DNA from 3 places in the Paenarthrobacter sp. A20 genome. Region 3 is predicted to be linked to each of the others. Evidence: riboswitches for the same ligand, from Rfam matches in the RefSeq annotation. Region 3 holds a riboswitch; each other region holds the start of a gene.
The links. A riboswitch is a leader RNA that binds a small molecule or an ion and turns the genes downstream of it on or off. The one in region 3 is predicted to bind S-adenosylmethionine.
Positions count from the first base shown of each region.

Region 1 (10,432 bases), 2.3 Mb from region 3:
GTGGTGACCAATGCCATCAACATTGCCTCGCAGCTGGCAGTGCGTCCCAACATCAAGATCATGGTCACCGGCGGCATCCTGAACCCGCGCTCCTACGAACTCGTGGGCCCCTACACCGATGTCATCATGCAGAAAGTTGCTTTGGACATCGCGTTCATTGGCGTCAACGGCGTGGACCCGGACCTCGGCCCCACCATCACCGACGAAGGCGAAGCCATGGTCAACACGGTGATGGCACGCCGGGCCACTGAATCCTACGTTGTGGCGGACTCTTCCAAGGTAGGCCGCCGTTCCTTCGCCGCCATGGCCGGCTACGACTTCAGGCACCTCATCACCGATTCCGGCATCAGCGCCGAGGACAAAGCCGCCTTCGAAGCCAAGGGCACCGAAGTCATCGTCGCGGCCGCCAGCTAGGGTACCTGCTAGAACCGCATCCTCGGTGCGTGAAGCACTGAGTCGTCAACATCCCTGGGCACCCACTGGCTGAACGGCAAATCCAAACTGTACTGCCCGTCGTCGTTCTTGATCAGTGTGCGCAACTCGGCGTTGTCCGGGTTGTTGAGCGACTCGAAGTACTCAACTGTCCAGTGGAACCAGCGCATGCAAAACAGGCGCATGGTCAGTCCGTGCGTCACCAGGAGTGCGTTCGGGGCATAGCTGGGCTTTTGCCAGTGGCGGTAGAGCGTCTCCATGAACGATGACACGCGGTCGTACACGTCAGAGCCGGACTCACCCTCGCGGAACCGGTAGAAGAAATGGCCGTACAGGTTGCGCAGCTCCTTTTGATCTTCGATTTCCCCGGCAATTTGGAAGTTGGCCCAGTCCTGTTCCCGCAGCCGGGGTTCCTCGATCACGCGCTCGATCAGAGGTCCGAGTTTCATCGCTTCCAGGGTTTGGTAGGCCCGCAAATACGGCGATACGTAGACGCAGACCTGCTCGCCATCGAGTTTCCGGCGAAGTGCTTCGCCGGCAATCCGGGCCTGCTCCACCCCCATCTCAGTCAGGGGGATCCGATAATCCGGCACACGGTTGTAGATGGTCGTGTCGGCATTCGCGGCCGACTGTCCGTGCCGGATCATGAAGATTCTCGCTGGGGCGCCCATCCCACCAAGCATAGGTGCGTGGTTCCCGGCAAAGTGGCAGGAACTGCGGGCAAGATAGGTACATGTTCCTTGCTTCCCGCCGCCGGCTGCGCGCCGAAGTACTTATTGTGCTGGGCCTATCCCTGGGCCAGTCGGCCGTCTACTCCGTGGTGCAATTGCTGGACAAGATGACGCGGGCACCGTTGGCCGACGCCACCTCAACCCTGAACAGGTCCCAAAGCACCCGGGAGTACTTCGACCTTACGTACCAACTGCTGGACATCATCTTCGCCCTGGTGCCGGTGGCCCTGGTGTTCTATTTCCTGTCCATGCATATCCAGGCGAACCGGGATGGTGAGAGCGGTTCGGCCTTCGCCCGGCTTGGCTTCAATTTTGCCCGCCCCGGGAAAGACCTGATTCAGGGTTTGGGACTGGCGGCGGCTATCGGTATTCCATCGCTGGGTCTTTACGCGGCCGGGCGGGCCCTCGGAATCACCACGGCCATCGTGCCCAGCGGGCTGGACGCCTACTGGTGGACCGTGCCGGTGCTGGTCCTCTCGGCCATCCGGCACGCAATCGTCGAAGAAGTGATCGTGGTGGGCTACCTCATGGACCGCTTCGGCAAGTTCGGCTGGAGCATGCCGGTAGCCATCGTTGTCAGTGCCGTCCTGCGGGGCAGCTACCACCTGTACCAGGGCTTCGGGCCGTTCATCGGCAATGTGGTCATGGGGCTGGTGTTCGCGTGGATCTACACCAAAACCAAGCGGGTGATGCCGTTGGTGATTGCCCACGCCTTGCTCGATATCGTGGCGTTTGTTGGCTTCAGCCTGTTCGGTAAGGCGGTTGGCTTGGGATAGGGCCTTAAAATTATCCGGCCGCCATCGGTGGGTGACGTCCTTGGCACCCGCTGATGGCGGCCGAAGTTTTACCGGACATGGTTGACCGGTCCCGGGACTGGCCCGGATGGAGGGGGCTGTCAGATGGTGACGGCCCCGGAGGCGGTTTCGAAGGTGACGGCCAGGATGCCGGGGGTCCCGTGCGGGGCCATCCACTGGACCGCAACGTCCTCAAGCGGCTTTTCCACCGGCTCGCCCAACCACTCGGTGACGCGTTCGGCCGAGCCTGCAATGGTGAGGCTGGACATCTTGACGTCGCTCTCGTAAATCCTGGACGGGTGCAGTGCCGGGTCGCCCTCCCACTTGAGCAGGTACGGGACCTGGGGATCGGCGATCAAACCGAGGATTCCGATTTGCTGCCACACCAGTTCGCGGCCGTCCGGGAACTTGCGGTTGCCCGGAACAGCGGAGCGGCCAAGCCGGTCTTCGAACGGGGCGAGGTCCTCAACAGCGACGCACCAGCCCATCCACCCTCCTCCGGCAGCTGAGCGTGCACGAACTGCTTGGCCAAATGGTGCTTTGTCTGAAGCAGGGTGGTCCAGGACCTCCACCACTTCAAGGTACTTGTTATCCGCAAGGGGAATGATCATGTTCCGGGTACCGAAGCGCGGGTGCACTCCGCCCCGGACAGCGTCCACTCCCAATGCCGCGGAAATTCGTTCGGTAGTGGCCAAAAGGCCATCTCGTTCACAGGCGTAAGAGACGTGATCCATGCGCATGGCTTCATCTTGGCACTTTGTGATCGGGGTCTCAGCTAAGTCAAGCCTAACTAAGGTGGGATGTGTATAAACCGTGACGGTGGGCGTCATGGAGGGACGCGAAAAGACCGAAAGATTCCACCGGCGTCACAAAGCTGTCCTAGCCTCCGGACAGTTCCTAGACTGGCCCCAGCTCACACCGCACCACATTCCCGCCAAACCCATGCGTTATGAAGAGGAGAACTCCATGTCCCAAGGATGGTCTTTCGAAACCCGCCAGATCCACGCAGGCCAGGAGCCCGACTCCGCCACAGGCGCGCGGTCGCTGCCGATCTACCAGACCACGTCCTTCGTGTTCCCCAGCGCCGAAAGTGCTGCCAACCGCTTTGCCCTGGCCGAACTCGCACCCATCTATACCCGGATCGGCAACCCGACGCAGGATGCCGTGGAGCAGCGGGTTGCGAGCCTTGAAGGCGGACTGGGTGCACTCTTGCTCAGCTCCGGCCAGGCTGCCGAGACATTCGCCATCCTGAATATCGCCGAGGCCGGGGACCACATCGTAGCGAGCCCCAGCCTGTATGGCGGTACCTACAACCTGCTGGCGCACACGCTGAAGAAGTTTGGCATCTCGGTCACGTTCGTCGAGGATCCTGACAACCTGGACCAATGGCGTGACGCTGTCCAGCCGAACACCAAGCTGTTCTTCGGCGAAGTGGTTTCCAACCCCCGCCAGGATGTGCTGGATATCGAAGGCATCGCCCGTACGGCACATGAGGCCGGTGTGCCCCTGATCGTCGACAACACCCTGTCCACGCCGTACCTCATCCGACCCATCGAGTGGGGCGCGGACATCGTGGTCCATTCCGCAACAAAGTACCTGGGTGGCCATGGCTCCGCAATCGCCGGAGTGATCGTGGACTCCGGCAACTTCGACTTCGGCAAGGACCCGGAGCGTTTCCCTGGCTTCAACACGCCGGACCCGAGCTACAACGGGCTCGTCTACGCCCGGGACTTGGGCAAGGACGGCGCGCTGGGTGCCAACCTTTCCTACATCCTGAAGGCCCGCGTCCAGTTGCTTCGCGACCTTGGCTCGGCTGTGTCCCCGTTCAATGCCTTCCTCATTGCCCAGGGCCTGGAGACGTTGAGCCTGCGCGTGGAACGCCACGTAGCGAACGCCACCAAGGTTGCCCAGTGGCTTGAAAGCCACGACGACGTCGAATCGGTGGCCTATGCGGGCCTGCCGTCCAGCCCGTGGTACGACCGCGGCCGAAAGTATGGCCCCAAGGGCACCGGCGCAATTGTTGCGTTCAACATCAAGGGCGGCGTGGACGCCGGCAAGCGCTTCGTGGACGGATTGGAACTGCACTCCCATGTCGCCAACATTGGCGACGTCCGTTCCCTGGTCATCCACCCGGCGTCCACCACGCACAGCCAGCTGACGGTGGAACAGCAGGTCGCTGCCGGCGTCAATCCCGGCCTGGTCCGTTTGTCCGTAGGCATTGAGCACGTGGATGACATCATCGCCGACCTCGAAGCCGGATTCAGGGCTGCCAAGGGCGCCTGACGCCCGGGCTCATCACCTCCGCCGGGAACGCCGCCCGCGCCGACGATTATTCGCCGGGCGGCACTTCCGGGTGCTTCTTCGTGAATGAAGCTGGCCCAAACCGTCACACTGTTGTCACATTCTTCGCCAGAACCGCCCTGCATTTCCTAGACTCTTCGTATTAGGTCATGAGTGCCAGCACACAGCCCCGGCTTGCTGGCCGGCAACCCTCCTCCGCGGTGGGGTGCCCCGGGTGAAGACCTGGCCTGTTCGCACGCAAGGCGACGGGCAAGCGCGAGGATAGGTGTCAAAGGAATGACCATTACTGCTACAGCCCTTCCAAAATCCGGAGAAGAAGACGGAACCGTCAAGTATGCCGGGATCGGACCGCTGGAACTTGAAGCCGGCGGACTCCTTCCGGACGTTGTCCTGGCGTATGAAACCTGGGGCCGGCTGAACGCGGACGCGTCCAACGCCGTGCTCATCGAGCATGCGCTCACGGGCAGCACGCATGTCGCCCGTGGAGCCACTGACGAAGAAGGCTGGTGGGAGCAGCTGGTGGGGCCTGGTGCCACCATCGACACCGACAAGTTCTTCGTCATCTCCATCAACATCGTGGGTGGCTGCTATGGGAGTACCGGACCATCGTCGGAAGCGCCGGACGGCAAGCCCTGGGGCTCACGTTTCCCGTTGATCACCCTGCGCGACAGCACGGAGGCCGAAGCGCGACTGGCTGATGCCCTGGGTATCGATGCCTGGCATGCTGTGTTGGGCGGTTCGATGGGCGGCGCCCGGGCACTCGAGTGGGCCGTGACATTCCCGGACCGCGTCAAACGCTGCGCCGTCATCTCGGTGGGCGCCTACAGCACGGCCGAGCAGATTGCCTTCGCGCAAGCCCAGACTTTGGCGATCAGGCAGGACCCGAACTTCAACAACGGCGACTACTACGGCGGCTCTGCGCCCGAGCACGGTCTGGCGCTGGCCCGGCGCATCGCCCACATCACCTACCGCTCGGCACTGGAGCTGGATTTCCGCTTTGGCCGGCAAGCCCAGCACCAGGAGACACCGCTTGCTGCCGCGGTGTTGGGGGAGCGTGGCCGCTACCAGGTGGAAAGCTATTTGGACCACCAAGGGACAAAGCTGGTGCGCCGTTTTGATGCCAACAGCTATATCGCCATCACCGAGGCCCTGATGTCCCATGACGTCACGCGTGGCCGCGGCTCGCTGGAAGCGGCGTTGTCGCGGACCAGAGCTGAGTTTTTCGTAGCGGCAGTGGACAGCGACAGGCTCTACTTCCCGGCGCAATCGCGTGAATTGGCTGCTGCGCTCCCGGGCGACGTGCCGGTACAGGTCATTGAGGCACCCATTGGCCACGACGGGTTCCTCACCGAAATCGGGCAGCTTTCAAGCCAACTTCGCCAGGCGTTCTTCGCCTAAGCCTCCGGACGTATCAAACGGCTCAACCGTTCATGATGTCGGCGCGCTGCTTCATGTAGTCCTCCATGGCGATCTCGCCGTTGCTGAACTTCGCGTCCAGTTCTGACAGCTTCCGTGCCCGGTAGCCCTGTGGCTCGGAGCCGCTGGATGCCGGGAACGGCGCAGGGGATGAAGGGCTCGACGGCGGCCCGGCCTGCGGTGGCGCATCCGCGGGGCGGACGACGACCGGCTCGGATGGGTAGCCGGGGTAATTCTGTTGCGGGAAGTTCTGTGGGGGATAGCCCGGACCCGGCAGGTTCTGCTGCGGGTACCCGGGGCCGCGGAAGTCGCCATGCTGGATCCGACGCGCCCGGGAGCGGTTGTACATACGGATCCCGAGTGGGATCAGCCACGAGCAGACGATGATCCAGAAGATCAGATTGTTCACAGTGCAGGCCTCCTAGGTCTTCTCCCAGCTTAGCCCTGCTGCTGAAATCGACTCGGCGACGTCACACCAGCTTGGTGTCCATTCCCAGGAACCGGCCGTAGCGCTCCGCCTCGGCCTCAAGTGCGGCCTGCTGCTCCGGCGTTGCCGGCCGGTTCATGCGCACGTCCAACTCACAAGCCCCGCCGGAGAAGCCATGACGCCACCAACCGGCCAGTCTGCCGTCCAGCAGGACCACGTGCAGGGGTCCGTTGTCCTCGGGGAAATATGGAGCAGTCCCGCCCAGGTAATGCCGGGACTGCGAGTAGCCCATGACGTATTCGTCGTAACACTGAATGAGGTCGACGCGGGGGAGCCCGGACTCCCCGGCAGGCGAAGAATCGCTACCGCTCGAGAGGGCCTCCGCCTCCTCTGCGGCCAGGTAAAAACCGAGACCGTCAAAGGACACCGACGCGAGGCTGCCGGGAGACAGGTCGTCAGCCACGTGCAGGCCCAGCTTCACATCTTTCATGGTCAGACCGGACCACACGGAACAGTCTTTGATGGTGGCCGGCCCGCGGCTGCTGAAGTACCTCAGTGCCAGTTGCCCCAAGGCGCGCTCGCGGGCGTCCCCGGTCAGTGAGGACGTACCAACGAAACCCGGCACTCGTTCCTGGAACAGTGCATACGTCTGTTTCAGGGCGCCACCGGCGGAGCGGACGGGGGCGCCGCTCACCAGGGTGCAGCTGATTTCCGCGTGCATCAGATGGTAGATAAACCCCAGTCCCTTGCTGGGGAAGCCGGCTTGCCCCAGTACTTCAGCCAACTCTTCGCGGGTCTTATGGGCGCCGTCCGCCACGGCCTCACCGAGGATACGGCCACTCAATGCCGCTGATTCCTCATCCACACCCGTCTGGCGGTACATGCCCTTGTTTCCCTGATGAAGCCGATCCGCCGAGAGCCCCATCAACCAGCCGAGATCGTCCCGGTGCACAAAATGCCAGGTGGGCCGGAGGATATGCGTCCGCAGGATCGTTCCGTCTGCTACAGCCTGCTCCACCTCGGTGGAGGTGCTGCCGGCCGTCCTTTGTGCCAGCGACCATCGCGCGTAGGGGAACTCCTGCGACTGGACGGCCAGGAGGTTGCGGACCACCTCTCCGGCATTCCGGGCAAGCGGAGCCCGTAACTGTTGCCTTCGCAGGCGCAGTCGCCGAACATTCTCCGCCATGCGGGTCTCGTCAGCCGTCACTGCGGTCCTCGACAAGCATTGCCGTCACCCTAACGGCGCGGCAAGAGGGTGCCGCTGGAACCGAAGACGGGTCCCGGCGTCGGACGCTTTGGACTGATGCCGTCGCCTGAAGATTGGTGTCGCAGCCTTCGGATGACCCATGGGACGAAGTACTCGCGCGCCCAGACGAGGTCGGAAGAGCGGGCCTCGCGCCATGTACGTGGGGGTAATGGTTTGGGCATCAGGGGCTCGAGTGTATGTTCTACGTTCAGTGCCTCCAGGACCATGGTTGCGATGGTGTGGTGGCCCAACGGGGAGAAATGCAGGCGGTCGACATCCCACATTTGCGGATCAGCCAACTGCCGTAGCGACCACATGTCGGCCACCACGGCGTCGTGGCGTGCCGCTACGGTACGGAGGTTCTCGTTGTAGATAGCCACCTTGCCGCGAATGCGTCCCAGGACGGAGGCGGCCGTGTCCGGGCCGTTGAACAACACCACAGCGGCGCCGCCGGAGCTCAGCTCGCCCACCGCGACGTCGAGTTTTTCAGCCAGCAGATCGGGGTCGCCGCCAGGCCGGATGAGATCGTTGCCGCCGGCCGAGATGGACACCAGGTCCGGCTGCAACTCCAGGCAGGGACCAACCTGTTCGTCCAGAATCTGCTGCAGGAGCCGGCCCCTGATGGCGAGGTTGGCATACGCGAAATCCCCGTGCCCCCGGCCAAGCTCCTCAGCGACGCGATCGGCCCAGCCGCGGTAGCCGCCGGGGTTCGCGGGTTCGGGATCGCCGATCCCTTCAGTGAACGAATCACCCAGGGCCACGTAACGGCTCCAAGGGTGTTTTTGAACAGGTTCGCCCGGCTTCAACAAAGGATTGTTCTCACTCACGCTCATATCCTGCCTCGTCACTGACAACCTACGCCACCGTAGGTTGTTACTTCCGGGTAACTGTAAGAATGGAACCATGACTGAAGCCCCCGCATTCCCCGCGCCCGTTGTCCTGTGGTCCCACGACGAAGCCGAGCGTGCCGGCAAGCCACTCCTGGTCCTGCTGCACGGCTACGGTTCCAACGAGGAGGACCTCTTCAGCCTGGCCGGGCTGTTGCCTGACGGCTTCGTGGTGGCGGCACTCCGGGCGCCGATGCCCATGGGGCCGGGCTTCACGTGGTTCCCCCTCACAGCGTCCATCGACTACTCGCTGGACGCCGTGAAGCTTGCCGCGGAATACGCGCTGGGGTGGCTGGACACGGTCAAAGCCAACCACTCATCGGTGACCTTGCTTGGCTTCTCCATGGGCATGGCGATGGCTACCACCATGGTCCGCTACCGTCCCGCGGACTTTGCTGCCGTCGTCGGACTTTCAGGTTTTGTGATCGACGCCGGCGCTGACGCCGCCTTCCGGGACCACGAACTGGATGGCTCGATGCCCATGTTCTGGGGCCGGGACCAGCAGGATCCGGTCATTACCCAGGACAAGATCGAATACACCATGGGCTGGGTGCGAAAGCACGTAGACCTCACCAAGGTGCTCTACACCGGGATGTGGCACGGCATCAACCAGCAGGAGATCGGGCACGTGGGTGAATTCCTGACCCACAAAGTCCTCACCGATTGAGTTTTTGTACAGATAACGCCCCCAAGAGCCGTTCTTGAGGGCGTTATCTGTACAAAATCCCGGTGCGTCAGGCGGCGGTGATCCGCACAGTCTGGCCGTTGACGGTCACGGTATCGCCCACGTGGAGTTGGCGGCCACGGCGGTCATCGATCTCGTCGTTGACTTTGACCAAGCCGTTCTTGATGAGCTCCGTGGCTTCGACACCGTCTTCCACGAGGTTGGCAAGCTTCAGCAGTTGGCCAAGGCGGATCATGTCGTCGCGGATGGGGATCTCTTCGATTTCCGGATTGCTCATACAGTAATGATGCCTGAAGTAGTGTGGGGACGGTGCCGCAGCCTTCTCCCCGTCCTGTCCTTCCGCTCGCCCTTGGCCTCCCCATTGCAGTCGCAACAGGCTTGGTCATCCCGCTCCAAGGAAGGATCAACGGGGCACTTGGCGCCAGGCTCGAGGACGGCATTGCCGCCGCCGTGGTGAGCTTCACCACAGGACTCCTGCTCATCAGTGCAATTTCCTTTGCAACACCCAAAGGCAGGGCCGGCCTCCAGCGCATTATCCCCGCCGTCCGGAACCGCAGCTTTCCACGCTTCTACGTCATGGCCGGTGCCATCGGTGCATTGTTCGTGTTTGCCCAGTCGTTCACCGTCGCCCTGCTGGGGGTAGCGCTCTTCACTGTTGCCGCGGTGACGGGGCAGACATTGAGCGGATTGCTGGTGGACCGGATGGGCATCGGACCGGGAGGGAAACGTGCCATCACGGGAGTGCGGGTCCTGGGCAGCGTCCTGACCGTTGCCGCCGTCGCCTGGGCAGTTTCGCCCCGGTTCGGCGGCGACGCCGATATCGCCTCCCTCGTGTTGCCCGTCCTGCTGCCACTTGCTGCCGGATTCTTCATGAGCTTCCAACAAGCCATGAATGGAACGGCCACCGTTCACTACGGGACGCCGATTGCAGCCACGCTGGTCAACTTCATTGCCGGGTCAGCCATCCTCTGGATCGCATGGCTCATTAAGCTTGCCGTCGCCGGCCCGGGCAATCCGCTTCCCTCGGAGTGGTGGTACTACCTCGGCGGGCCCATGGGCTGCCTCTTCATCGGGCTGGCGGCCCTCCTGGTCCGCAGCCTCGGCGTGCTGATCACCGGCTTGGGCATGATTGCCGGTCAGCTGGTGGGATCGTTGCTGCTCGACGTCGTGATCCCCAGTCCCGGCGCCGTGGTCGCCTTGCCCACGGTGCTGGGTACGGTACTGACGCTCGCCGCCATCATCGTGGCCACCTTGCCGTGGCCCAAAGGCGCTTTCGCACGAAGAGGCCATGCCAAAGGCCGGTAGGCTAGGAGACGCAGTGCCCCCAAGTGCTTTTTCCAGTAGGGTCAAGTACTTTGCAGTAAATTTCCCCCAGCACCCCGCCGGACAACCTCGTCCGGAAACCGGGGCTAACCACCGCGGACCGCACCCAGCGGCCCTGTAGAACAAATGGAGTACCCATGGCAGCAAAATCCGTCCTTGACCAGGTCATTTCCCTCTCCAAGCGGAGGGG
Region 1 covers NZ_JALJWH010000001.1:2,636,809-2,647,240, forward strand. The annotation lists gene J3D46_RS12250 (DeoR/GlpR family DNA-binding transcription regulator) at 1-414, shown strand, start outside; gene J3D46_RS12255 (histidine phosphatase family protein) at 423-1,103, opposite strand; gene J3D46_RS12260 (CPBP family intramembrane glutamic endopeptidase) at 1,166-1,939, shown strand; gene J3D46_RS12265 (VOC family protein) at 2,059-2,697, opposite strand; gene J3D46_RS12270 (bifunctional o-acetylhomoserine/o-acetylserine sulfhydrylase) at 2,900-4,240, shown strand; SAM riboswitch class IV at 4,404-4,520, shown strand; gene J3D46_RS12275 (homoserine O-acetyltransferase) at 4,535-5,656, shown strand; gene J3D46_RS12280 (DUF2076 domain-containing protein) at 5,679-6,083, opposite strand; gene J3D46_RS12285 (winged helix DNA-binding domain-containing protein) at 6,145-7,287, opposite strand; gene J3D46_RS12290 (SGNH/GDSL hydrolase family protein) at 7,338-8,180, opposite strand; gene J3D46_RS12295 (alpha/beta hydrolase) at 8,251-8,901, shown strand; gene J3D46_RS12300 (RNA-binding S4 domain-containing protein) at 8,969-9,196, opposite strand; gene J3D46_RS12305 (DMT family transporter) at 9,220-10,224, shown strand; gene J3D46_RS12310 (glycine--tRNA ligase) at 10,380-10,432, shown strand, end outside.
Region 1: it holds a riboswitch for S-adenosylmethionine, as region 3 does, so the genes downstream of both, J3D46_RS12275 (homoserine O-acetyltransferase) here and J3D46_RS01510 (DUF1737 domain-containing protein) in region 3, are expected to answer to the same signal.

Region 2 (10,432 bases), 1.8 Mb from region 3:
ACCCGCCGGCCGTGGGTGCACGTCGGCTAGCTGCCGCCCCCGCGCGTTGGCGCGAAACTAGCGGCTGGCCGCTGGAACCAGCACCCAGAGCACCTCGACGGTTTCGTCCGTGGGGTTGATCCAGGTATGCGGCTCGCGCCCCGGGAAGGAGAGGGTGTCCCCCTCTTCGAGGTCGTACTCCTCATTGGTCAGGATGAGCTTGATCCTGCCCTTGACCACGTGCAGGACGTCTACGTCGCAGTCCACGGCGTAAAGCTCGTTTTCACCGCGGCCCCGGGGCTCGATGGTTGCTTGCAGGATCTGGAGCCGCCGCTCCGAGCGGGCGGTCAGTAAGCGCTCCACTATGCCCTGGCCACCCAGGGAGATGCGGGGACCGTCGTCGCGCTTGGTCAAGTGCGTCTCCGGGGCTGCGAACAAGTCCCCCACCGATACCGACAGGACCTGGCACAGGGTGACCAAGGAAGCGACCGACGGCGATGTCAGGTCTCGCTCCACACGGCTGAGGAAGCCCTTGGTCAGCCCGGTAGCGTCCGCCACTTGCTCGATGGTGAGGCGCTGCGCCTGCCGGGCTGCGCGGATTCTGGAACCGATGGCAACGGGAACATTGCTCGGTTCAACGGGTAGAGCCTTCATTCACGAACCTTTCAGGCCTGTCATGTGGCCCTGTCATTGGAGCAATAGTAGCCGGGAGACAGGCCAACAAGGCCAGAATCCGCGGAACCATGACCAAAGCATCTTGACTGTTACTCCGATCACAACATATCCTCATAGGCAACAAGTGTTGTCTGTGAGGCACACAACACATCCCCAATCTCCAATCATCAGCACAGAGACTTCGACGCTTCGCAGGAGTATCGTCGAAAACCCCAACCTCCGTGCATCAGCTCCAAGGACCTCTCATGGAATCTTCGGCTATTAACATCGCAATCGTGGTGGTGTACCTGCTCGCCATGCTGGCATTCGGCTGGTGGGGCAAGTCCCGCACCAAGAACAACAGCGACTTCCTGGTGGCCGGCCGCCGCCTGGGCCCCTTCCTTTACACCGGCACCATGGCCGCAGTGGTCCTCGGTGGCGCATCCACCGTGGGCGGCGTCGGCCTCGGCTACAAGTTCGGCATCTCCGGCATGTGGCTGGTTGTGGCAATCGGCTCGGGCGTGCTGCTGCTCAGCCTCCTGTTCGCAGGCACCATCCAGCGCCTGAAGATCTACACGGTCTCCCAGATGCTGAGCCTTCGCTACGGCAGCAAGGCCACGCAGACCTCCGGAATCGTGATGCTGGCGTACACGCTGATGCTGTGTGCCACGTCCACCGGCGCTTACGCCACCATCTTCGTGGTCCTCTTCGATTGGGAACGCTGGCTGGCCATCGCAGTTGGCGGCGCGATCGTGCTCGTCTACTCGACCATCGGCGGTATGTGGTCCATCACCCTGGCCGACCAGGTCCAGTTCATCATCAAGACCGTAGGCATCTTCTTCCTGATGCTCCCGTTCGTCATGAACGCAGCCGGCGGCATGGACGGCATCCGTGAGCGCCTCGACGCAAGCTTCTTCCAGATCGACGGCATTGGTGTCCAGACGATCATCACCTACTTCGTGGTGTACACGCTCGGCCTCCTGATCGGCCAGGACATCTGGCAGCGCGTCTTCACCGCCAAGACCCCCACCGTCGCACGCTGGGGCGGCGCCACCGCAGGTGTCTACTGCATCCTTTACGGCATCGCCGGGGCCCTGATCGGCCTGGCTGCCCGCGTAGCGCTCCCGGACATCGACGTCGCCAACCTCGGCAAGGACGTGGTTTACGCAGAGGTAGCAACGCACATCCTGCCTGTCGGCATCGGCGGCCTGGTCATGGCCGCAGCTGTTGCAGCAATGATGTCCACCGCATCCGGAGCCCTGATTGCCGCGGCAACGGTGGCACGTGCAGACGTCGTCCCGTTCGTGGCCAGCTGGTTCGGCAAGACCATCAACACTGATGACACGGAGAACCCCGAGCACGACGTCAAGGCCAACCGCTACTGGGTACTTGGCCTCGGTATCGTAGCCGTGCTGATTTCCATGGCTGCGCAGGACGTGGTTGTCGCCCTCACCATCGCCTACGACATCCTGGTAGGTGGCCTCCTGGTGGCAATCCTGGGCGGCCTGGTGTGGAAGCGCGGCACGGGCATCGCCGCCGCGTGGTCCATGGCAGTGGGCTCGGTGCTGACGCTTGTCCTGCTGATCTTCTTCGCCGTTGGAGTCATTCCCAGCGCTGACGGCGTCTACGCCAACGAGCCGATCTACTTCGGCCTCGCGGCTTCCTTCATCGCCTACGTAGTGATCTCGCTGCTCACCCCGCCCACGGATCCCGCGGTTCGCGAGGCATGGGACAAGCGCGTCGCAGGTGCTGTCTCGGAAGAGCTGCCGCCGGAGGCCCACCCGGTCAGCAGCCACAAGTAAAAGTGCACGGCAAGTAACAGAGCAACGTTCGACGGCGGCGCCACCCCTTTTCGGGGAGGCGTCGCCGTTGTTTCGTCCCCGGGAAGAACGCCCGGTGGGGTAGGGTTGTCCCAGCTTCAAGAGATGTGGTGCCAAGCTCCGACTGGCCACACACCAACCCCATGTTCACGGGTGGTTCGGATGAGGAAGCGGCCCGTCCCGGACCAGAGACAACCGAGCGGGCAAGAGCACTCCACTGAGGAGCAGTCCCTTGCCGTACCAAGGCGATACCACCCAGGCATCCACGCCGGCCGCAAGTGCGCCGGCCACAGGAACCCCTGCCAAAACCGCAGCCCGCACGGTCACGGTGATTCCCGCCGTCGACCTTTTCCTGGGCACGGTGACCATCATCTCCAACGCCGGTACGGCGCGGTTTGGGCATCCCGAACCGCACTTGATCACCCGGGCCCTGACGCAGGCTGTCCGGCCGACGCAATGGTGTGCGGCCTCAAGGACCCTGACGGTGACCGTTGCTGCCGCCGGAAAGCGCGAGGGCGTGCAGCGGCACTTCCCTCTCTGCCCGTGGGAGCAGGCCTAGTTCCCTTCGTCCTCCTCGCGGAAGTCCTCGGTTTCATCGATCGGGACGACGCGTTCGTCGTCCTCCGGGGCGTCCACCTCTTCCACCCAGGCTTCGTCCACTTCCTGATCCTCGGCGTAGTCATAGGCTGGGTCCGACTCGATGGTCGCCCGCGGGTGGCTGGCGTGTGATTCGGTGGTGTCCATAATGCAACCTCCGTCTCGTGGGCCGGTCAAAGCCCGGTAACCGGAAAACGGGGAGCTCCCCGCTCCTGTCCTTCCATCTGAGCACCGCCTCAGTCGAGGGTCAAGGGTGCCCGGAATTACGGTGCGCCGAACATTCCAGTTGAGGAATACCAGCCAAAAATCCCCGCCAATAAGCGGTAGTGTGGGGCGTGCAATGGGGCCGAAACCACCCCACCCAGCACAGGAGAGAAAGTGCAACAGCACCAGGAATCCCCCGGTTCGTCGAGCCCGGCTCCGGACCCCGCCACCGAAAACACGGCCCCCGAAACAACGGCCGTCGCCAGCGTAGCCTCGAAAAATGATGCATCCCCGTCGTCCTCGGACATCCGCCGCTGGCGTCAGTATCTGGCCGATGAGCGCGCCGAGGCTGCCGTCTATCGCGAACTCGCCCAGAGGCGCGACGGCGAAGAACGCCAAATCCTCCTGGCCCTGGCCGAAGCCGAAGGGCGTCACGAGGCCCACTGGCTCAAGCTCCTGGGCGAGCACGCCGGAATGCCCAAGGCCGCCTCAACCCGCAGCCAGTTCCTGGGCTTCCTGGCCCGCAACTTCGGGTCCGTGTTTGTGCTGGCGCTGGCCCAGCGTGCAGAGGGCCGCTCCCCCTACGGCACCGAACCGGCGGCAACAGCAGCCATGGTGGCCGATGAGCAGATCCACGAAGAAGTGGTCCGGGGCCTGGCCACGCGTGGACGCAACAGGCTCTCCGGCACTTTCCGCGCTGCTGTCTTCGGCGCAAACGATGGCTTGGTCAGCAACCTTTCGCTGGTCATGGGCATGGCCGCAACCGGCGTGCCCAGCCCTGTCGTGCTGATGAGCGGCGTCGCAGGCCTGTTGGCCGGGGCGTTGTCCATGGGCGCCGGCGAGTACGTTTCTGTGCGCTCCCAGCGGGAATTGCTTAACGCCACGTTGCCCACTCAGGCCACGCTCACAGCAGCACCTTCGTTGGACATCGAGCACAACGAGCTGGTTCTTGTGTACTTGGCGCGGGGCATGACCCACGAAGCCGCCGAACACCGCGCCGCCGAACGCATGGGCGTCTTCAGCTGCGACTGCGACCCCAGCCTCTCCCTGCAGCCAGAGAAGCCGGCCACCGATGAGCACGAATCCGTCGGTTCGGCGTGGGGCGCCGCGTTGTCCAGCTTCTGCTTCTTCGCCTCGGGCGCCATCGTGCCCATCCTGCCGTTCATTTTCGGCATGACGGGTGTGGCTGCTTTGCTGGTAGCCGGCGTGCTGGTGGGCATCGCGCTCCTGGCGACCGGCGCCGTCGTGGGCTTGCTGTCCGGAACGTCGCCGCTGAGCCGCGGGCTGCGGCAGCTCGCCATTGGTCTTGGAGCAGCGGCTGCCACCTATGGGCTGGGCCTGGTGTTCGGCGCAACGATCGTCTAGGTTTGGACGCCTCCCTCCGCAGCCCGTAATGTTGGTTCGTCCTCCGCGCTGCCCCGCGTGACCAGGGCGTGAGGAATGGAGAACCGTGGACTCGGAGCGGGAAACGCGTGCGCCAAAGCACCGACGTGCGGCAACTGCCTGGCGGGTCCTTCGCGGCCTCCTCATGGCCGGCATCGCCGCAGTGGTGGCCGTCCTGGTGAGCGGATTCCTGCACGGAGACCCCCGCATCACCGCACTTTTCCCCGGGGTCAGCGTCCCCGGCGCCCCGCAAAGCGGACAAAACCAAACAAAACCTGCCCGTGCCGCCGACGCCCCGCCGCCGGGTGTTGACGAGGCGGACGCCCCTCTCGCCTCACCGCCGGCGCCCGGGACAGCGAACGATTCGTTCAAGTTCCTGGCCACCAACGACGACGGCACTCCCGTTGGCTATTCACCGTGCCGGCCGCTGCACTACGTAGTGAACAACGCCTCTGCGCCGGAAGGCTCTGATGCGTTGCTGGAGGCTGCGATCGCCAAGGTATCCGCCGCTTCGGGAATCCAGTTCGTCAACGACGGCAGCACCGATGAGTTGCCCGTGGACCGCCGCGAACCATACCAGCCCGCCAAATACGGCGATCGATGGGCTCCCCTGCTGATCTCATGGACCACGCCGGAGGCAGCGCCGGCCTTGGCAGACAAAGTCATCGGGACCGGCGGCAGCACCATGTACTCGCTCAACAATGGACCCAAAAGCTATATCACCGGCAGCCTCGAGTTGGACACTCCGCAGGTAGCCGAACTACTGGCCAACCCAGAAGGGGCCGACTACGTCCTGGCGGTCATGCAACACGAACTGGGACATGTGATGGGCTTGGACCACGTGGATGATCCGGTCCAGCTCATGTACCCGGAAATCGGTGCCCCGGACGGCCTCGCGGCCGGCGACCTGAACGGCCTGCACCTCCTGGCATCAGCGCCCTGCCGCAAGGACATCTAGCAGCCGACCACTTCCGGCATGGACTCCCGTGGCGTCCGGACTTATGCTGGCGACTACGGCCGACGGCGGCGCCCCACCTCCCGTCCGCGGCCTCCACGTCAGGGGGTTCCATGGAACCTTACGGGTCGCCCCAGTGGCCGGACCCCGATCCCCCAGCGCCGCGTCCACCGATCAAGCACAGCAGCATCGCCGCCATCCTGTTCCTGTTCGGCGTCCTCGGCCTTGTCTGCGCGGGCGCGTATTTCAGCGGCGACCTGCAGCGGTTCCTCTACGGATCATCCGCCACGCAGAGCCAGGCTCCACGCCCCGGTTTAGTACCGTTCGGACAACGCCAGGACCCGTTGCCCGGGCTGGAAGAAGCCGACGCGCCGCTGGGAACTCCGGCGCCAGTAAACCGGACCAGTACCTCCTACAAGTTCCTTGCCGTCAAAGAAGACGGAACCCCTCTGGCCTACTCGCCGTGCAGGCCCATCCATTACGTGGTGAACGCCGACCAGGCGGATCCTTCCTGGCAGCCCCTGGTGGAAGAAGCCGTCCGGCAAGCCAGCGTGGCCACTGGATTGAAGTTCATCTACGACGGTCCGAGTTCCGAGGTCCCTTCCACCAACAGGACCGGATACCAGCCGGCCAGGTACGGGGACCGATGGGCTCCTGTCCTGATCGCCTGGACCACTCCGGAGCAGGTGCCGCGCCTGACAGGCCAGACTGTGGGTCTGGGCGGAAGCTCATCGATTGGCCTGAGCAACGGCTATAAGGCCTACGTCACAGGCACCGTGTCCCTGGACGCGCCCCAGTTCGCAGGCATTGTGGACACTTCCGAGGGCAAGGAGATCGGCATCGCGGTGATCATGCATGAGCTGGGACACCTGCTGGGCCTGGACCACGTGGACGATCCCCGGCAGCTCATGTTTGACCAGGCTTCGTGGGTCCGGCAATACGCTGCCGGCGACCGGACGGGCCTGGCCCAACTCGGCCAAGGTCCGTGCAGCAAGGACTTCTAGCCGCGCCGTGCTCCTTGGCCGGAAACTACTGCGAGTGCCTCCTCCACGCTATCGACCAGGAAGATCCTGTGCTCCATGGGCTTCCCCGCGGCGAGGCCCTGCAACATCGGCCATGCCGGGAGTGTCCGTTCCCAATGGTCGCGTCCCACCAGCACCATGGGAGTGATGGTCTCCGGCGCTCCGTAGTAGTTTTCGCAGGCGTCCTGGAAGATTTCCTGCACCGTTCCTGCGGCCCCCGGAAGGAAGATGGTCCCACCATTGCAAAGCTCCAACAGGATGGCTTCCCGGAGGGCGTTGGCGAAGTACTTGGCGATGTGGGTGGCAAACAGGTTCGGAGGCTCATGGCCGTAGAACCACGTGGGTATTCCAAGCGTCGGGGTGCCTTCCGGATGACGTTCGACGACGACGGCTGCTTGCCGTGCCCAAGCCGTCACCGAGGGCCTGAACCCCGGTACCTCGGCGAGGGTTCCCAGCGCGGCTGTTGTGTCGACGTCGGGCAGCCCACTCAAGTAGGCGCCCAGGTTGGCCGCTTCCATGGCTCCGGGTCCACCTCCGGTGGCGACAGCGAAACCGGCCTGGGCGAGCAGGCGGCCCAGCCTCGCGGCGTCGGCGAATTCGCTGGTGCCACGCTGGGCGGCGTGTCCACCCATGACTCCCACGATTTTGCTCCCGGCGAGCGCCCCATGATCCAGCAACTCATCCAGGGCGTCGCCGATCGCGTGGTCATGAAGGGCCGCGGCAAGGGTGGCGTCGAGGCTCGCCCGCTGTCCGGGAAGGATGCTCCATTGGTAGACCTGCGCGTCGAGGGTGGCTTCGTATTCTGTGGAGGAGATGTCCTGGTAGAGCTCCGCGGCGCTGTAGAGGCTGCCCCGGTAGGGGTCGAACGGAACGCCCTGCAGTTTGGGAAAGATGAGTGCCCCGCGGCGTCGGAGGCTCTCTTCCACGCCGTCGTCGAACGTGCATCCCAGGAAGATCGCCCCTTGGGGGTTGAGGGCCTTGAGGTCCCGGGCGTGGCCTCGAAGGTCCAGCGACTGCGCGTGCCAACCACTCATGGACCCCGCACCGGCACTCACCAGACGTTCGAAGTGGACAACGCTTTGGATGTCGAGAGTTCGCGGACTCGGGTTCAAGGGTGCGCTGCGGTTCATGGCTTCAGCGTAGTATCGCTGCGCCATGACGCCGGCGTTTGCGCACCCGGCCGCTGAGCGGTGCATCATGAAGGATGAAGAGTTCAGAAGTTGCCCGTCCGCGTATCGGCGTTCCGGTTCGCCTCAGCAGTTCGGACGCTCCGGACGCCCGTGTGGGTGAGGCCAACCGACTGTTCACCTTCATCGTGGACCTGCTGCGTGAGGCCGGTGCGCGGCCCGTGCTGCTGACCCCGGTGTCGGCTGACAGCGCCGGGAGGCTGGCCACTGAAATGCAGGAGCTCGACGGCGTGCTGCTGCCGGGCGGCGGCGACATCAATCCGCGCCTCTATGGCCAGGATCCGCAGGACTCCCTGTACGACGTCAACGCTGAGCAGGACCATCTGGACATGGATGTTGCCCGCGCAACCATCGACGCCGGACTTCCGCTGCTGGGCATCTGCCGCGGCCACCAACTGCTGAATGTGCTTTATGGTGGGACGCTGATTCAGGACATGGCACCCACTGCTGTGACCCACAACGGCTTGGATCCACACGACACCACGGCCAGCGAATGGGCATGGCACGATGTGCTGCTCACCGCCGGATCCAAAACTGCATCACTGTATGGTTCCCCCGAAGGGAGCACCATCAAGATCGCTTCCGGGCACCATCAAGCTGTCGCAAGGGTGGGCGAAGGCCTGGTCGTCACGGCCGTCGCCGACGACGGTACGGTGGAGGCCCTGGAAGACCCCTCACGGTGGGTGGCCTCAGTGCAGTGGCACCCCGAGGCGTCCCAGCTTCCCGACTCTGATCGGTTGCTGCCTTTCACATCCTTCGTAGATGTCTGCCGGAACCCTACCCAGGCTCGTCCCGGTGGAGTACAGTAGCGCTCACTGCATCGCTTTCAGTTCCGTTGAAAGTTCAGCAAAAGCCCAATTTCATTCGCATGACGTCCAGGGGGCGTCGTAAGTTTGCCGGCTGGGGGGCCCAACATCTGCTCAAAGGAGCATAGTTGTGGACCGTCCAAAACACGTCAGCCGATCCTCTCATCCGAAGACCCGTCCATCCTTCCCCAAGCGCCTGCTAGGGCTGCTCCTCGGGCCTGCTTTGGTTTTGGGCGGACTCGTCCTGACCTCCGCATCGCCTGCGGCTGCTGCTGAACCGCCGTGCGCGGGAACTGGCGGAGCCATGCAGATCGTTGCCCACACAGACGACGATCTGCTCTTCCTCAGCCCGGATTTCATGCGGGACATCCAAGCCAAGCGATGTGTTCAAACGGTGTTCACCACCGCGGGAGAGGCCGGCGAGGGAGCCACCTACTGGCGGAGCCTCGAGTCAGGCATCCAAGCCAGTTACGCCAAAATGGCCGGTGTATCCAACAGCTGGACAACATCCGATGCCGGAGTGCCCGGGCGTCCGCTGACCATGCGTACCCTGAACGGTGCTCCCAACGTCTCGGTGGTCTATATGCGGCTTCCCGATGGCTTTCCGAACGGCCTGGGCAGCGCCGCCTACAACAGCCAGAGCATCCTCAAACTCTGGGACGGCCGGCTCTCCTCCATCCGGCCCGTGGACAATGCAGCGACCTTCACCAAATCCCAGTTCCAAACCGCGTTGAACCGCCTGGTGGTCAACTTCCAGCCCACCACCTTCCGCACCCAGGACTGGACCGGGAACTTCAATACCCCCTACGACCACAGCGACCACTGGGCCACGGCCAAGTTCGCCCAGCTGGCGACCCGAAGCTACACCGGGCCGCACACGTCCCTGGCCTACGATGCCTACGTCATCGATGAGTATGCGCAGAACGTGACCGGGGCCGAACTCACGGCCAAAGTGGACACGTTTGTCCGGTTCGCCGATTTCGACATGTACGTCTGCAGCAGCCCCGGTGAAGGGTGCCCGGATTCCCCCTACGACGAATGGCTGAAGCGGCAATACATCACAGCCATTGAGTGGGTGGGCAACGCTGCCAAATCGGCGGGCACCACCGTCACGGCGTCTTCGCAGAAAGCCTCCGCACAGAGCCCGGAGAAGGCGAGGGACGGTTACCAGTGGGGTGCTCCGATGGATGCCACGCGGGAGTGGGTCTCTGCTGGTGAAAAGGCCGGCAGTTGGATTCAGTACAGTTTCTCCCCCACCCGGACCATCAATGCGGTCACCCTGTCCGATCGGCCACTCCTGACCGATCAGATTACCGGTGGCAACCTTCAGTTCTCTGATGGAAGTACCGTGGCCGTTCCAGCCCTGCCCAACAACGGCTCCGGCCTCACCATCAACTTCCCCGCCAAGACAGTGAGCTCCGTGCGGCTCAACATCACCTCAGTCAGCGCGGGCACCACCAACGCCGGGTTGGCTGAGTTTGAGGCCTATCTCGGCACCGACAACGTGGCTCCCGTCGTCACCGCGGCACCCCCGGGTGGAACCTACACGGCGGGCCAGGCGATAACCCTGACCGCCAATGAAACATCCACCATTTACTACACCACCAATGGCAGCACCCCCACCACGGCAAGCAGCAAGTACACCGCTCCGCTGATTTTGAACGGTCCGCTGACCTTGAAGTACTTCGCCGTGGACAGCGCGAACAACTCGTCGGCTGTGGTCACCCAGACGTACTCCACCGGCCCGGATGTGACGAAGCCCGTGGTCACGGCCACGCCCCTGGGAGGTCAGTACGCGCCAGGCACCACCATCACCTTGGCTGCG
Region 2 covers NZ_JALJWH010000001.1:2,104,890-2,115,321, reverse strand. The annotation lists gene J3D46_RS10080 (amino acid transporter) at 1-30, shown strand, start outside; gene J3D46_RS10075 (helix-turn-helix domain-containing protein) at 58-633, opposite strand; gene J3D46_RS10070 (sodium:solute symporter) at 900-2,435, shown strand; SAM riboswitch class IV at 2,550-2,669, shown strand; gene J3D46_RS10065 (hypothetical protein) at 2,686-3,012, shown strand; gene J3D46_RS10060 (hypothetical protein) at 3,009-3,197, opposite strand; gene J3D46_RS10055 (VIT1/CCC1 transporter family protein) at 3,429-4,619, shown strand; gene J3D46_RS10050 (matrixin family metalloprotease) at 4,705-5,595, shown strand; gene J3D46_RS10045 (matrixin family metalloprotease) at 5,706-6,596, shown strand; gene J3D46_RS10040 (LOG family protein) at 6,593-7,744, opposite strand; gene J3D46_RS10035 (gamma-glutamyl-gamma-aminobutyrate hydrolase family protein) at 7,819-8,610, shown strand; gene J3D46_RS10030 (chitobiase/beta-hexosaminidase C-terminal domain-containing protein) at 8,738-10,432, shown strand, end outside.
Region 2: it holds a riboswitch for S-adenosylmethionine, as region 3 does, so the genes downstream of both, J3D46_RS10065 (hypothetical protein) here and J3D46_RS01510 (DUF1737 domain-containing protein) in region 3, are expected to answer to the same signal.

Region 3 (10,432 bases):
GGCAGCAACAACGCGGTCACCGGCAGCCAACAGCGCACCCAAGGCGGTGAAGACTGCGGACATACCGGACGCGGTGGCGAAGCATGCCTCGGTTCCTTCGAGCAGGCGCAAGCGCTCCTGGAACGTGGCCACGGAAGGGTTGCCATAGCGGGAGTAGACGAAACGTTCGTCCTCACCGGTGAAGGCCCGTTCGGCAGCTGCGGCGGATTCGTAAACGAAGCCGGAGTTCAGGAACACGGGTTCGGCCGTTTCCTGGAAATTTGTGCGGTCAAGGCCGCCGCGGACGGCCTGGGTGTCAGGGCTCCAGCCGGCGGCGTCGGGATTGAACGTCACTTACTCGGTCCCCAGATTCGTCGGCAGGCCACGGTTCTTCCAACCATTGACCGTGCGCTCCCCGTAGCGGTCCGGTTCGCCTTCGAAGCCCTCAAGGACGTTATAGGCAGTGAAACCGGCCTGCGTTGCAGCGATGGCGGCGGAGATTGAGCGCTGGCCCGAGCGGCAAATGAAGACGAGCTCCACGGTGTCGTCCTCGGGCGCCTGCTGCTGCAGGTCCTCGATGAAACGGGAATTGGGGATGCCGCCAGCGAGGTTCCACTGGATGAACAGGGGATCGTTCTCGGTTGCCTTGGTGTCCGGGATACCGATGTGGGCCCACTCGCCCTCGGTGCGTACATCCACCAGGATGGCGCCTTCTTCAAGCTTGGCCCACGCGTCCTGCGGGGTCAGGTCACCTGCGTAGCTCATGCGTGGCCCTCGAATGCTTCTTCGTCGTCGTAGTTCTCCAACTGGTCAACGGCGTTGGCGACGGCGGCATCCGCAGTGGCAATCGCGGCCGGAAGGACGACGGCCTGGGCAACGATGACGTCGGTGCCATTGAATGTGGCGGCCGGGCTGCCGTGGAGTACGTAGCCTTCTGCCAGCGAGTTGTGGATACGCTCGCAGAAATCACGGGTATCCGGGCCTGTAATCAGGCGGTAAGAGAGTTTTTCTTCAGTGGGTTCAGGCATTGCTGGTGCTCCTCAGTCACGCTTGCAGTTCGAGTTGTCGATACGCCGAGTAGTCACCTGAGGCACCCCGCCGGAGAGAGGGTTGCCGACCAGCAAGTCAGGGCTTTGCGCTGGTACTCATTACTCAAGAAAAACGTAACATCCGCGGGCGTCGGGCTGCACTTGCACGTACCTGCACCCTCGTCATGTTGCGTAATCGGAGAGGCTGGAGCTATTCGCGCCTGAGCGCGCGCACCGCAGCCCCGACAGTGGGGAAGAAATGGGCGGGTGTGAAACGGGCCGCTGTGCCCAAGCGGATCAACTTGTCCTTCACCGGTCCTTTGAGCTCGGCGAACACCAAGTCCACGCCTTTGCTTGCGAGCCATTCGTCCAGCGTGACCAGATCGTCCAGGGCTGTGGTGTCGATCCCGGTGATGGGCTCAGCGGCGAGGACGACGTGGGTAATGGGATGTTCGCCCTCGTCAAGGGATTCGTCCAGTTGCTCGCGAACGAAGGTTGCCAGGACCTGTCCGTTCCCGAAGAACAGGGGCGCATCGAAGCGCAAAATCAGGAGGCCGGGGATGCGTTCGGCACCAGGGTGCCTCTCGAGGTCGTGGTAGCCGGGCAGGCCCTCCTCGGAGCCGAGCTCTGTTCGATACGGGTCCCACGCCCTGCGTACGAAATCCAGGAGCGCCAAGGCTACGGCTACGACGATGCCCTGGAGAACGCCCACTGTGAGAACTCCCAGGAACGCGGCGAGCATTACTACGGATTCACTCCGGCTCATGCTCAGGAGCCGCCGGACGCCTGCTGGATCGGCCAAGGCAATCGCCGCCGCAATCACGACGGCGGCCAGAGTTGCCGAAGGCAGATACGCGGTCACGCCCGGAGCCAACAGCATGAAGGCCAGCACCAGCACCGCTCCCACAACGCCGGTCATCTGGGACTTGGCACCAGCGTCCACGGCGACAGGGGTTCGGGAGGCGCTGCCGGAGATCGGGAATCCCCCCAGCAAGCCGGTGGCAGCATTGGCCGCCCCGAGCGCTGCCATCTCCCGGTTGCCGGACACCCGCTTGCCTTCCTTCGCGGCCAGGGTTTGGGACAGCACTCCCGTATCCGCGAAGACCATGAGCGCAATGCCGGCAGCGGCGGGCAGCAACGTTAACGCGTCTGCCCAGCCAATGCCGCCAAGCGCGGGCATCGGCAGGCCCTGGGGCAATTCCCCGGTGACCTTGACGTCGTCGTTGAGGCCCCAGACCGCCGTCGCAACGCAGGAGCCAACCACCGCCAGCAGGACGCCCGGAACCTTCCATTTCAGGACCCTTGGGACCCAGGTCAATGCCAGCGAGGCCACGCCCAGCAGCAGCGCGGTGATGTTGACCTCGCCGCCCAGCACCCCAGTGGTGACCTTCGCGAGCTTGTGCCAGATGTCGCCGTCGGCCTCAATCCCCAGGAACGCCGGCAGCTGCGAGAGCGCTACCAAAAGGGCGATCCCGTTGAGGTACCCAAGCCGGATCGGTTTGGACAGCAGGCCCGTGACTGCCCCGAGCTTCAAGGCTGAGCCCGCGAGCATGAAGGCACCCACCAGGACGGCCAAGAGTCCTGCCAATGCCACCGACTTCCCGCTGCTTCCCGCCGCCAGCGGCACAATCGCCGCGGCGATCAGCGGGGCCAGGGCCGAGTCGGGTCCCAGGACAAGGATGCGGGAAGGCCCAACGACGGCGTAGGCGAGCAACGGCACAACGGTCGCGTAGAGTCCGGTAACAGGTGGAAGCCCGGCTGCCTGCGCATAAGCCATCCCGGCGGGCACCAGCAGGGCAAACAGCGCGGCGCCCGCGATGATGTCATGCCGCAGCCATTCACGCTTGTAACCCTTGAGGGCCCAGACGCTGGACAGCCTGTCTTTGGCCGAAGGGCGGGCGGTTGATGCACTCATACAGCGATCATTCCCGACGCCTCCTGTCTGCGGAACAAGGTGACCGCTGTATGTGGAAACCGGGAGGGGCCGGGGCACGTCCAATTGTGACGTCCCGGGAGCATAATTGACCCAGTACGACCCCCTGTAACTTCGCATGAAATCAGGTCGTGGTGAACGGACAGAGCAGTTCTACACTCAAGCCCATGCTGCACTTTGGATGGTTTGTGGGCCACGGATTCGGTGTCCAGGGCTGGGGTACGCCCGGCTACGGCCTGGGCTACGACTGGAAAAAACCCGCCCTGTACCAGGAGGCCGTCCGGGCGTTTGAACGATCCGGCCTGGACCTGTTCATCATCGAGGACTCGCTCACGGTTCCTGATACGTATGGCGGTTCGGCCGAGGTGTCCTTGGCCCACGCGTCCTTCGCGCCCAAACATGATCCGCTGGCATTGGTCCCGTACCTTCTCGCCGCCACCGAACACCTGGGCATCGTGCCGACGGTCAGCGCTTCCTTCTACCCGCCCTTCACGGCCGCCCGTCTCCTCGCGACGTTGCAGCATTTTTCCGAGGGGCAGCTGGGGTGGAACGTCGTTACCTCGGGCAGTGACCTCGCCGCGCAGAATTACGGGCTGGACCAGCAGATCGAGCACGATCTTCGCTACGAAAAGGCGGAGGAGTTCGTTGACGTCGTCAGGCGGCTTTGGCGGAGCTGGGAGCCTGGCGCTGTTCTTGAGGATGTGGACGCCGGAGTATTCGCGGACCACAGCAAAGTTCACCCGATCAACCACCAGGGCGACTTCTTCAAAGTCCGCGGTCCGCTGAACACGGCGCCGCTGCCGGAGGAACCCGTGCTGGTGCAGGCCGGTGCCTCTCCCCGGGGCAAGGCGTTCGCGGGCGGACACGCTGATGTGGCCATTGCCCTGGCCCGTGGCGTTGACGGGATGAAGTCCTACCGTGACTCGATCCGTGCGGAGGCTGCCAAAGCCGGCAGGAACCCCGACGACGTCAAGGTGCTTTTCGTCCTGAAGCCCACCGTGGTTGGTTCTGCGGCCGAGGCCGGGGAATTGCGGGCCCGGCGTCGTGAGCTTACCCAGCGCGACATCGACAGCCAGCTCAACTCCATCTCCTACCTGTCCGTGATCGACTTCAAACAGTTCGACCTCGACGCACCCCTTCCGGAACTGAGCACCAACAGCAACCAAGGGACACTGGAACACTTCGCCAAAGCGGCGCCTCCGGGGTCCACGCTGCGCCAGATCCTGCAGGCGCGCAGTGGCGGAGCGGGAGACTCGATCATCGGCACGGTCGGCGAAATTGCCGACTACCTCGAGTCGACAGGGTCTGAGGTGGGTGGCGACGGGTTCCTCTTCTCGGGCTTCGTTGATCCCGTAACGGTGCATGGTGTGCTGGACAAGCTCACTCCCGAACTGAGGCGTCGCGGGTTGTTGAGGAAGACTTACGGCAACGGTGGTTTCCGGCAGAATCTCCTGGACTTCTGATGGCGTCAGCTGAGCCGCGGACCCTACTCTTGGGAACGGCGCCGGTATCTGCGTGGAGTGTGGCCGTGGCTGCTGCAGACCCGACGTTTCACGTGAAACTCAACCAAGATACGTTGTCTTTGCTGGCCCGATCCCGGGATGTGCTTGAACGTGCCGCCACGTCGGGGCAGCGTGTCTACGGGCTCAACACCTTACTCGGATCCGGCCGCGACACCGCTGTGGAGGAGAAGTCCCTCCTGGCGTACCAAATCCAAGTCGTCAGGTATCACAACAGCGGTGTGGGCTCGTATCTGGACCGTGCTTCTGCCCGGGCAGTGATCCTTGCCCGGCTCATAGGTTTCAGCCGGGGCGGCTCCGGTGTCCGTCCGGAAACAGCTGGTTTCTACGTCGAGATGATCAACCGCGGAGTCCTTCCCGCCATCCCACGTGAAGGCTCGGTGGGCTCGTCCGACCTGACCCAGCTCGCCGCCGTCGCTGCCGTCGCAATAGGTGAGGGTGAAGCCTTCGATGCCGATGGAACCTTGGTGCCGGGGGCCAAAGCGCTCGCAGGCGCCGGCCTCCAACCATTGGTCCTCGCGCCGGGCGAAGCGCTCGCGCTGGTTAGCGCCAACGCGTATTCCGTGGGCGTAGGAACCCTCGCCCTGGTGCGTTTGCAACGCATAGCCGAACTGGCCGACGTCGCGCTTTCCCTCTCGCTGGAGACCATCGCAAGGTACGACGGCGGCGGGAACCTCAGCCCGTTTTCGCCGGCTATCCAGGGGGCCAAGGCGGTGGACGGGCAGCGGGACTCGGCTGCTGCTGTGCGTCACCTGTTGAGGGGTGGATGGCTGGAGGACGTCCGTCCCGAGGTCTCAGTGCAGGACGCGCTGTCTTTCCGGGCTGCGCCGCAAACGCACGGGGCATTCCGGTCCTTGGTGACACAGCTCGGTGTTGCGTTGGAAGTCGAGCTCAACGGCCGCGGCGACAATCCCTTGGTGGACGTTGAATCCGGTTACATGGTCTCCGGCGGAAACTTCCAACCGATGCAACTGGCTCTTGCGTTCGAAAGCCTGCGGCTGGCCTTGGCGCATGTGGGAATTTCCAGTGAACGGCGCATCGCCAAGTTGTATCCACCCCAACGGGCCATCCGGGCAAGGCATCTGGAGGCTGCGTCCTCTGAGGCGGGTGCGCCGGGCCTTGCCCAGGAGGAACTGCCCGGGCTGCTGTGGTACTCCGCAGCCGGACTGCTGGCCGAACTCAAGTTCCTGGCCGCCCCGGCAACCCTCGGCGCACCAACCCTGTCCGCCGACGTCGAGGACCATTCAACCCTTGCCCCGCTCGCCTTGCAGCAACTCGAAAAGTCGTTGGGTGTTCTGGAAAAGCTCCTGACGATCGAGGCCCTGACAGCGTCCTATTTGCTGCTTGAAGCCGGAGCCGCGCAACCTCTCGGGAAGGGGACGGGCGCCGTCGTGGGTCGGCTCGCGGACGTGCTGGCCGACAGGCCGTCGGCACCGGACCTCGTGGAGCGGGCGCGGGTTGAATTGCACGACGTCATTGACCAGGTTTTCCCAGCAGCGGACGGGGAGGATGCGCAGTGAGCACGGCGTTTCGCAAACATGGTGTACATGCGGCTTCCACTGTTCCGGACGGGCTGGATGCTTCGGTTCTGGACAAGGTGGGAAACACTCCGCTGGTGACGTTGGAGGCGCTCAGCCGCGGACTGGGCAGCGCCATCCGCGTCAAGCTCGAGTCCGAAAACCCCGGCGGCTCCATCAAGGACCGGACCGCGCTGAGCATGGTGCGGGCGGCTGAAAGGTCGGGCGAGCTGAAACCCGGGGCCACCATCGTGGAGAGCACGTCCGGCAATACCGGGATTGGCCTGGCGCTCATTGGCCACCTGACGGGGCATCCGGTGGTGGTGGTCACGGGCGACACGATCTCCGAGGAGAAGCTCGCCGCGCTGCACAACTACGGCGCCCGCGTGATCCTGACCGACTGGAATGCGCCGTCCGAGTCGCCGGAGAACGCCCGGGCAGTGGCTGCGCGGATTACGGCCGAGACGCCCGGTGCGTGGCGGCCCATGCAGTTCGACAACCCCGCCAATCCTCTTGCACACTACGAAGCCACTGGCCCGGAGATCTGGGAGCAGACCGGCGGCTTGGTGACGCATTTCGTTGCGGGCATCGGGACTGGTGGGACCATCAGCGGGAATGGCCGGTTCTTGAAGGAACGTGTGGCTGCCCTGCGGCCTGGCGGACATCTGGAAGTCGTCGGGGCTGATCCCTATGGCTCTGCCTACAGTGGCGGGCATCCCGGCGAAATCCTGGTGGACGGCGTGGGCAACTCCTGGCCGGAACCGGAGTGGCCCAAGGCCTTCGACCGCGCCATTGTGGACCGGTTCCTCCGGATCCCCAACGATGAGGTCTACACCACCGTGCACCGGCTCCTCGATGAGGAAGGGCTTGCGCTGGGTCCGTCGTCGGGGCTCGCAGTGGCTGCGGCCCTGCGGGTGGCGCGCGCCGCACCCCACGGCTCGGTGGTGGTGGCCATAGCCCCCGACGCCGGTACGAACTACCTGAGCAAAGCCTTCAACCCGGTGTGGCTGGCGGAGCACGGCATCCGCCTCGCCGCCGACACCCCCTCCGCCCGCGAGTAGGATCCTCTCTCACCTCCCGTCGGGTTTTGGCCGACGCTCGCTCACTTCCTGTCGGGTTTTGGCCGACGCTCGCTCACTTGAGGGTGCTCGGCCCCTTTGCGTTAGGCTCCAAACATGCCCGAACAGGAAACACAGCCGCGCCTTGCCGGCTATTTGGACAAGCAGCAGCCGGATCTCTACGCCACCCTGAGCCACTATTCACAGCAACTTGTTGAAGAGGCCGACCGGCTCGGTATTTCGCGCCGGACCCTTGAACTCATCAACTATCGCTGCTCACAGATCAACGGCTGCGCATTCTGCCTGGACCTTCACCATCGCCGGGCCCTGAAGTACGGCGAGACTGAACAGCGGCTGTCCCTGGTGGCTGTCTACAAGGAAGTCCAGCTCTTCGAGCCCGCCGAAGTGGTGGCCATGGAAATCGCCGAGCAGATCACCCGGATGAGCTCCTCGCGGCCCAGCCCCGAGCTATTCGACCAGGCACGACAGCACTACAGCGACGAGCAGATCAGTGTTCTCTGCATGGCTGCCATCGGAATCAACGCCTTCAACCGCCTGTCCATTCTGAGCGAGCACCCGGTGCGGGCGGCCAAGAAGCAGGCGCCACCGCAGCCCTAAGCGTCCACCGCTTTCTTGAGCGACCGCCGTCGCCCGTATTTGAAGTAGAAGACGGCGTAGCAGGCCCCCACGAAGGGAACACCGAACAAGAGTGCCGCCACTTGGTTGGGATCGAACGCGATACCGATCAGCGACACCACGCACAGTGCGAACGCGAGGATCGGAACCAGGGGGAACAACGGCGCCTTGTAGGGGAGGGTGCTGAGGTCGCCACCGTTTTTGACGAAGGTCCGGCGGTAGATGAAGTGTGAAGCGACGATGGACATCCAGACACCAACCGTCGCGAAACCGGCCACCGAGACAAGAACCAGGTAGACCGTTGCCGGGGCGACCACGCTGCTGATCAGGGATGCCAGGCCGCCGAGCATGCTCACGCAAAGGGCCACCATCGGGATGCCGCGCTTGGTCAACTTGCGGAACGCCTTGGGCGCGTGGCCTTCGTCGGCCAACGAGAACAGCATCCGGGCACACGAGAAGAGCCCGCAGTTGCCCGCGGAGAGAAGAGCCGTGATGATCACGAAGTTCATGATGTCGGCGGCGTACGGGATACCCAGCATGGAAAAGACGGTGACGAACGGGCTTTCGTCCACGCTGACTTGCTCGTAGGGAATGGTGGCTGCGATAACCACGATCGCGCCAACAAAGAAGATCATGAGCCGGATGACCGTGGTCCGCATGGCTTTGGGGATGTTCGCGCCGGGGTTGGCCGTTTCGCCTGCGGCGACACCGATCAGTTCGGAGCCGGAGAACGCATAGAACACTGCCAGGCAGGTGACAAAGACTCCCGTGAAGCCGTTCGGGAACAGCCCGTCCGGCGTGGTGAAGTTCTCGCCAAAGGAGGGGTAGTCGCCCGCAGCGAGGGGGTGGAAGCCTGCCAACGCGGCGCCACCCAGGATGATCAGGCCGACGACGGCGGCGACCTTGATGAGCGCGAACCAGAACTCCGATTCACCAAAGACACGCGATGAAATGGCGTTCAGCGTAAACAGTACGGTGGCGAACACGAAACACCAGATCCAGACGTCGACGCCAGGGAACCAACGCTGCATGAGTAACCCCGCTGCGGTGAATTCAGACCCTAGCGCGACGGCCCAGCAGAGCCAATAGAGCCAGGCGGTGGCGAATCCAGTGGCCGGGCCGATCGTCCGGGCTGCGTAGATGTGGAAGGCGCCTGAGACGGGGAACGCAACAGCGAGCTCCCCGAGGCAGGCCATCACCAGGTAGACCACCACGGCGCCGATGAGGAATGCCAGCACCGCACCAAGGGGCCCTGCCGTGGCGATGGTGTATCCGGAACTAACGAACAGGCCTGAGCCGATGACGCCGCCCATGGCGATCATCACCAGGTGCCGGGCCTCCATGGACCGGCGCAGTCCTGTGTTTGAGGCATCAGTCCGGGACTGCGCCTCGGTTGCCGATGCTTCGGCTTTTGTGGGGGAGCTGAGTCCCATATTCCCTCCGGGAAGTTAGCCGTCAAAGTCTGAAGTAGTACCAGCCGGACGTGATCCAACTAACACGACAACAAGATTCATCACATGCGTAATGACCATTTCAAGGAGGATAAGGAATGCGATTGGACGCACAAATTGCTCTTGGCTGAGACCAAGAATTCCTAATCATTGAGTCACGCGAGCAATTACTCTACTTGTTATCTGCTAGGTTCCATGCGGAGCTCCGTCGGCGAATGCCTGTGGATCGGAGCGCCTATTCGATCCCCGCGAACAATTCGTTCAGTTCGGCGGTGAGCTGCTTCCGCACGGAGGGGGTGCCGATTTCCTTGCCGTTGATGTGGTTCACGGGTGCGATCAGGCGGATGCTGGAGATGAGCCACACAGCATCAGCATCGAACAGGTCCTGGGGTACCAGCGGCCCGTAGCCAAGCTCCCAGCCGGCAGCCTTCGCGGCGGCAAACAGCGCACCCTGCGACGTGCCCGGGAGAATGCCGCTGTCATGTTGGGGCGTGATGAGGCGGCGAACAGTCCTGACGGAACCTTCGCCGTCGTCGACCGTTTCCAGATGCGCCAGCAGCACAGTGGACGTCGGGCCTTCCAGGACACGCCCATCAGTGGATGTGAAGATCGCATCGTCAGCGCCCTGTTTGTGCGCGTAGCGCAGCGCCGCCATATTGACCGCGTAGGAGAGCGTCTTGGCGCCAAGGAGCAGCCATGGCGCGCGTTCGCCGGCTTCGGTATCGAAGCCACGGTCCAAAAGTACGACGTCGATGCCCGTCTCGCGCTGCCGGCGACTGCCCGCGGGCGAGGGCGAAGCCTGTACCCAGCATGTGGGGCTGGCGGCACCTTCAACACCGCGTGTCACGATCAGCTTGACGACGACTTCGTCCTCTTCGGGCGTGGGTGCGGGGTGGATGTCGCGGAATTCGTTGATGGCGGTCTCGATCGCCTTGCGCCACACATCCTGCTCGGGGACCGCCAAGTCCAAGGCCGCCGCGGAACTGCCCAGCCGGTTCAGGTGGGCCTGGACTTTGCGGGCACGTCCTTGGACAGCGAGGAGCGATTCGAACACGCCGTCGCCGCGGGTGGCACCCAGGTCCGTTGCCATGAGCTGAGGCTGGCTGGAATCGGCGATGCGTCCGTTTTCGAAGGCCGGGTCCAGGAAAACAAGGACCGTCGGGGCAGGTGAAGTCATGCTCCCAGCTTAGTGCGGACCCGGTGGAGGGGACTTTGCCGGATAGGCTGTGCTCACTGTTGTTCATGAACTGTGGGGGTTTGTCGGGTGCTCTTTCCTTTTCCGTTTGGCCAGGAGTGGACCTGGTTGCTTG
Region 3 covers NZ_JALJWH010000001.1:307,615-318,046, reverse strand. The annotation lists gene J3D46_RS01520 (O-succinylhomoserine sulfhydrylase) at 1-333, opposite strand, end outside; gene J3D46_RS01515 (rhodanese-like domain-containing protein) at 334-744, opposite strand; gene J3D46_RS01510 (DUF1737 domain-containing protein) at 741-1,007, opposite strand; SAM riboswitch class IV at 1,021-1,132, opposite strand; gene J3D46_RS01505 (SulP family inorganic anion transporter) at 1,219-2,922, opposite strand; gene J3D46_RS01500 (NtaA/DmoA family FMN-dependent monooxygenase) at 3,075-4,403, shown strand; gene J3D46_RS01495 (aromatic amino acid ammonia-lyase) at 4,403-5,980, shown strand; gene J3D46_RS01490 (PLP-dependent cysteine synthase family protein) at 5,977-7,038, shown strand; gene J3D46_RS01485 (carboxymuconolactone decarboxylase family protein) at 7,153-7,653, shown strand; gene J3D46_RS01480 (amino acid permease) at 7,650-9,104, opposite strand; gene J3D46_RS01475 (aminodeoxychorismate lyase) at 9,358-10,299, opposite strand; gene cls (cardiolipin synthase) at 10,387-10,432, shown strand, end outside.